DNA from 3 places in the Xenorhabdus griffiniae genome. Region 2 is predicted to be linked to each of the others. Evidence: predicted binding sites of a transcription regulator. Region 2 holds the regulator's gene; each other region holds the start of a gene.
What was found. Region 2 encodes CRP, which controls carbon source genes, mostly activating them, when cyclic AMP is high. Its sites were predicted from a motif close to ATGTGANNNNNNTCACAT; they were not measured.

Region 1 (2,283 bases), 1.3 Mb from region 2:
TGGGATGCATTATGGGGCGAATATTGGAAGTATCGGGAGCAACAGAGCAGATCGCTTATAGCCTGATTAAATGGTTAGGTAAAAGGCGCGAAGAGTGGGCTTTGGCGATTACCGGTTATATTGTCAGTATCCCCATATTTGTAAATTCAGCTTTTGTGATCCTCTATCCGCTGGTGAAGGCATTGGCGAAGAAAGGTAAACGCAATGTACTGTCCCTTGGGGTTGCTCTGGCAGGAGGGTTAGTGGTCACTCACCATATCGTTCCGCCAACGCCAGGGCCGCTTGGTGTCGCCGGAATATTTGGGGTGAGTATCGGCAAAATGATGCTGACAGGTATGATACTGGCGGTACCCTGTGTTATTGGTATTACCTGCTATGCAAAGTGGCTGGAGACTAAATATCCTGAATATCAACTTGGTGATACAGAAGAAAGAACAGAAAACTTATCACAAGTTCATCAGCGTTATCTGGAAGAGAAAGAGCAAAAATCACTTCCAAGCCTATTTCTTTCTCTTTTACCCATCGTCGTGCCAATTATTCTGATTTTTATTGGCGTAATTAATGGAATGATACTGAAAACTGATGAGTTTGCCGGTAAGGAGAATGCTTTCTATTTTCAGATTTTTGATTTTCTAGGCTCCCCCATTATCGCGCTAGCAATCAGTGTATTACTGGCGGTTTATACCTTAATGCCAAACGTCAGTAAGCATGAAGTAATTGAACATCTGGAAACAGGGTTAAAAACGGTAGGCATTATTTTATTGGTGTCAGGAGCGGGAGGGGCATTAGGTGCAGTGTTGAACGAAGGCGCAACAGGGACGATATTGGCGCACTATATTGCCAGCCTGCCCATAACACCTGTTTTGATCCCATTTATCATTGCGACACTGATACGCATAATTCAAGGCTCTGGCACAGTGGCAATGATAACTGCGGCGTCTATTTCTGCGCCAGTTATCAAACAGATACCGGATGTTAATCTGTTGGTGGCGGCTCAAGCTGCGATGATGGGCACACTGTTTTTCAGTTACTTCAATGACTGTTTTTTCTGGGTAGTTAACCGGATGATGGGGATTAAAAGTGCAAGGCAGCAGATTATCGTTTGGTCGATTCCTACCACAATTGCATGGGGGATTGGATTGTGTGGTGTACTGCTTCTTAATCTCGTCATGTGAATGGCTTATGTGAATAGTGATAGTGCTCTGTAACGGGCGCTACCTTTTAAATGTGATTTTTATCACAAATTAATGTATGTGTTTCTTTCTTATCTCAATTAAAGATGATTTCAATCACTAAAAAATGTCAGAGTATTGACTAAATTTAGGTATTCATATTTTTGTCCGTTGAGGAGTCTGATATGTCTGATGTGTTTCACTTAGGTATCACCAAAAGCGACCTGCAAGGCGCAACTCTGGCGATTGTACCCGGCGATCCTAACCGTGTTGAGAAAATTGCGCGACTGATGGATAACCCAGTACATTTGGCTTCCCACCGTGAATTTACAACCTGGCGTGCAGAAGTTAACGGAAAAGCTGTGGTTGTCTGCTCTACAGGCATTGGAGGCCCCTCAACGTCGATTGCTGTAGAGGAACTGGCACAGTTGGGGGTACGTACTTTCCTGCGTATCGGAACAACGGGGGCAATTCAGCCACATATTAATGTAGGGGATGTATTGGTGACGACTGCGGCGGTTCGTTTGGACGGCGCCAGCCTGCATTTTGCCCCAATGGAGTTCCCGGCAGTTGCTGATTTTGAGTGTACGAATGCCCTGTATGAAGCAGCAAAAGCCTCTGGTTCTGCGACCCATGTTGGTATTACGGCATCTTCCGATACCTTCTATCCCGGCCAGGAACGTTACGACACTTATTCTGGCCGTGTCGTTCGTCGTTTCCAGGGTTCGATGAAAGAATGGCAAGAAATGGGCGTAATGAATTTTGAGATGGAATCAGCAACATTGCTGACCATGTGTGCCAGTCAGGGACTGCGTGCCGGTATGGTTGCTGGCGTGATTGTTAACCGTACCCAACAGGAAATCCCAGATGTTGAGCTGCTGAAGAAAACAGAAAGCAATGCGCTGGGGATAGTTGTGGAGGCTGCTCGTCGTCTGCTGTAATGCCTTTCATCAAGGGTCAGATGATTCTGGCCCTATCGTTTGTGTGATCTTCTCTTCCTTTCATTGCAAAATTTGCTAATGTCATAGCATTTTGTACTAATAGATAGTGTGTTCTATTAACTATTTTTAATCTAACAAGAGTGACTATGACCATAACATTTCTATCCCAT
Region 2 (2,283 bases):
GCAAAAAAATCTCGTAATTTAATCTCTATTTAATTTTTAATAAAACAGGTAACAAAAAATAATGTTACCTGTTTTATTTAAATAAGCAGGTTATTTTTTGTGACAAAATTTTTTCCTTGTATACCAATCTCACTCCAAGATGCATGTAATTTCTCCCCCGCGAAGCGGGGAGAAATCAGGTTTCATATCGTGTTGTAAATTGCAGCTTGAAGTTTAATGCGTATAAAACACATCTTGAAAGACGATAGGTATATAAATGTAAAATCAATAAAACCAACTCTTCTGCCTGATTTCTGGTAATCTGGCAGTCAGTCTAATATGCTGAAGCGATACAAGAGAAGACAGAAGCGCTTTCCTGTGTTACAAACAAGGTTACAAGCGTGGACTGGCAAGGTATATGGGTTAAGATCAATATGCCTAAATTTTGGCATCTTTATAATCCATATAAAATTCCCGCTTGTCAGTTTTTCAGCAGGCTAATATGTTAAGCTATTGACTTTATAAAGCCAGCCTGAAGAGGAACGACAGTTTCTCACATCATAAAGGCAGAAATAACAACAGAGGATAAAGCGAATGGTTCTCGGCAAGCCACAAACAGACCCTACTCTTGAATGGTTTTTGTCACACTGCCATATTCACAAATATCCATCCAAGAGCACGCTTATTCATCAAGGTGAGAAAGCAGAAACGCTTTACTACATTGTTAAAGGTTCAGTTGCTGTTCTAATAAAAGATGAAGAAGGTAAGGAAATGATTCTCTCTTATTTAAATCAGGGGGATTTCATTGGTGAACTTGGATTATTTGAAGAGGGGCAAGAACGTACTGCATGGGTACGAGCCAAAAGTGCCTGTGAAGTGGCTGAAATTTCCTATAAGAAATTTCGCCAGTTAATTCAGGTCAATCCTGATATTCTGATGCGTTTATCTGCTCAGATGGCAAGTCGCCTACAAACCACTTCTGAAAAAGTAGGTAACTTAGCCTTTCTGGACGTTACAGGCCGTATCGCCCAGACATTGCTCAATTTGGCCAAACAGCCTGATGCAATGACTCACCCTGATGGTATGCAAATCAAAATCACACGTCAGGAAATTGGGCAGATTGTGGGTTGCTCCCGTGAAACGGTTGGCCGTATTTTGAAAATGCTGGAAGATCAAAGCCTGATCTCTGCACATGGCAAAACCATCGTCGTTTATGGGACGCGTTAATTCCCAATAAACCGAAACTCAGCCAGTGCAATCTATTACTTCGCACTGGCTTTTTTACTGTTATTTGTTTAACCAACGGGATATCGCCATTTCCAGCCGCACCATACCCTCTGTGATTTCGTCCTCAGGAATAATCAGTGATGGTGTAAAGCGCAAGATGCTGTCTCCTGCACTTAATAACATCAATCCCAGTTCTGCCGCCTGCTGCAATATTTCTTTGGCCTTGCCCTGATATTCAGCTTTCAATACAGCCCCAATAAGCAAGCCTTTTCCGCGAAATTCACGAAAGATACCATATTTTTGGTTCATCTTTTCCAAAGCATGAATGAGCATATCGTGCCGTTTTTCCACGCCCATCAGCACTTCTGGCGTATTGATAATATCCAGTACGACACAACCGATACGACAAGCCAATGGGTTTCCACCATAAGTCGTTCCATGGGCGCCCGTTTCCATTGCCGCCGCGATTTTATCTGTCGTTAACATTGCACTGATGGGAAAACCGCCCCCCAGTGCTTTTGCCGTCGTCAAGATATCCGGCTGTACGCCATAATGCTGGTAAGCATATAACTGCCCCGTGCGCCCTATTCCACTCTGGACTTCATCAAAGACCAACAAAGCCTGATGCTTATCACACAATTCCCGCACCCCATGCAGAAACGCCATTGTCGCAGGAGTCACTCCTCCTTCACCTTGGATTGGCTCCAAAACAACAGCACAAGTGTGATCATCGATTTCCGCTCTAACGGCATCCAGATCGTTAAAAGGCACATGAACAATATCGGCGGGTTTAGGCCCAAACTCTTCGGCATACTTCGGTTGCCCTCCCACCGAAACCGTGAAAAAGGTACGACCATGAAATGCCTGATGGAATGCAATGATTTTGGTTTTATTCGGATGATAACGGGTAATCGCATAACGACGTGCCAATTTAAATGCCGCTTCATTGGCTTCCGCCCCCGAATTAGCGAAAAAGACCTTTTGGGCAAAAGTCGCATCAATCAACTTTTGCGCTAAGGTTAAGGCAGGCTCATTGGTAAAAACGTTGCTGATATGCCACAATTTTTCACTCTGCTG
Region 3 (2,283 bases), 1.7 Mb from region 2:
GCATTACCCTGTTGTTCATCCAGCCCTTTAACCGCACCAGAAATAATCCCAATGGAGCCAAAGTTAGCGAAAGAAACCAAAAATACGGACAGGATCCCTTTCGAATGTTCACTTAGTTGAGCAGATATCTCTTGCAAGCTCTGCATCGCCACAAATTCGTTGGAAACCAACTTGGTTGCCATGATACTGCCGACTTTCAGCGCTTCATCACTTGGAATACCAATGATCCATGCAAACGGATAAAACACATATCCCATACACTCCTGGAAAGTAATACCAAAGACCAGATGGAAAATTGCGTTAACTCCTGCAATCAAGGCAATAAAACCGATCAACATCGCAGTGACAATCAAAGCAACTTTGAAGCCCGCCAAAATATAATCGCCCAGCATTTCAAAGAAACTTTGCCCCTCATGGAGGTTGCTCATATGAATATCTTCTTCATTCTCAACAGAATAAGGATTAATGAGAGATAAGATGATAAAAGTGCTGAACATATTCAGTATCAGTGCCGCGACTACATATTTTGCATCCAGCATCGTCATGTAAGCACCGACAATAGCCATAGATACGGTAGACATTGCCGTCGCCGCCATCGTATACATCCGGCGTTCAGACATCTTGCCCAGCACATTTTTATAAGCAATAAAATTCTCTGATTGCCCCAAAATCAATGAACTCACCGCATTAAATGATTCCAGTTTACCCATACCGTTAATTTTAGACAGCACAGTACCAATCACACGAATGATAATGGGTAGCACTTTGATGTGTTGCAAAATACCAATCAGGGCGGAAATAAAAATGATAGGACACAATACATTCAGGAAGAAAAAGGCCAGGTTCGCTTCTATCATGCCACTGAAAACAAAGCTGGTACCTTTTGCAGCGTAAGATAATAGATGGACAAATAAATCGTCAAATCCTTTAACTATCCCCAAACCCACGTTAGAATTCAGGAAGAACCATGCCAGAAAGAGTTCGATTATAAGCAACTGAATAATATAACGAATCTTAATTTCCTTCCGGTTATTACTCGCCAAAACCGCCAGGCCGCCAATGACGACCAAAGCGAGTAAAAAATGTAAAATATGAGACGTAGTCATAAAGAAGAGCTCCAAACACGATTCTGTGCAAATTTAGATCTGTATTTTATGTAACACATGACAGTAAAGTTTGATGATTATCACGTTAATTTACTATTCAAGTGACTACAAATCTCTATTTAGCTAACTCGATCACATTTTAATAATCGTCTCCCTAAGTGGAATGCGTATTATTCCCCCAATAAACGGAGCATTTCCTCTTCATCAATCACAGCAATTCCCAGTTCATTGGCTTTAGCTAACTTGGAACCCGCAGCTTCACCTGCAATAACCAGATCTGTTTTCTTAGATACACTTCCTGTCACTTTTGCGCCTAAGGCTGTCAGCTTATCTTTAGCTTCGTCTCGGGATAAACGGCTCAATGAACCCGTCAATACGACTGTCTTACCAGCAAATGGACTGTCGATTTCATCAAGGTTCAGGCTTTCAGTCGATTGCCAATGGATACCAATATTGTTAACTAGATCATCAATTACCACCTGATTGTGTGGCTCATTAAAGAAATTCACAACATGGCTGGCAACAACACTTCCTACATCCTGCACCGCAATCAGGGCTTCAATGTCCGCTGCACGTAATTTTTCTAACGTGCCAAAATGAGCAACCAGATTGGCGGCAGTCGCTTCACCCACTTCACGAATACCCAAAGAGTAAATAAAGCGTGCAAAAGTGGTTTTCTTCGCTTTCTCCAAGGCATTAATGACATTTTGCGCAGACTTAGGCCCCATTCGCTCAAGACCTGTTAATTTTCCGGCTGTCAGTCGGAAAAGATCTGCCGGCGTTTTGACATACTCTTTATCTACAAGCTGCTCAATAATTTTTTCACCCATGCCATCAACATCCATGGCACGGCGGGAAACAAAATGTTTCAGTGCCTCTTTACGCTGCGCTCCACAGAACAAGCCTCCGGTACAACGAGCAACCGCCTCACCTTCAACACGCTCTATATCTGAGCCACAAACCGGACAATGTATGGGAAAAATCACTTCCTGAGTATCTGCTGGCCTGTTTTCATGAACGACGCTCACGACTTGTGGGATAACATCTCCGGCACGACGAATAATCACCGTATCACCAATACGCAATCCCAGACGATCAATTTCATCTGCATTATGCAGCGTGGCATTACTCACCGTAACACCGGCCACCAATACCGGCTCCAAACGAGCAACCGGAG

Region 1: the regulator CRP is predicted to act here: its motif matches at 1,226-1,243, upstream of udp (uridine phosphorylase).
Region 3: the regulator CRP is predicted to act here: its motif matches at 1,175-1,192, upstream of WDV75_RS15060 (NupC/NupG family nucleoside CNT transporter).

Annotation. Positions count from the first base shown of each region.
Region 1 covers NZ_CP147737.1:3,780,491-3,782,773, reverse strand. The annotation lists gene WDV75_RS16915 (GntP family permease) at 1-1,175, shown strand, start outside; gene udp (uridine phosphorylase) at 1,358-2,113, shown strand; gene WDV75_RS16905 (tyrosine-protein phosphatase) at 2,260-2,283, shown strand, end outside.
Region 2 covers NZ_CP147737.1:344,196-346,478, reverse strand. The annotation lists gene WDV75_RS01580 (phosphoribulokinase) at 1-17, shown strand, start outside; gene crp (cAMP-activated global transcriptional regulator CRP) at 574-1,206, shown strand; gene WDV75_RS01570 (aspartate aminotransferase family protein) at 1,267-2,283, opposite strand, start outside.
Region 3 covers NZ_CP147737.1:3,415,547-3,417,829, reverse strand. The annotation lists gene WDV75_RS15060 (NupC/NupG family nucleoside CNT transporter) at 1-1,106, opposite strand, end outside; gene ligA (NAD-dependent DNA ligase LigA) at 1,277-2,283, opposite strand, start outside.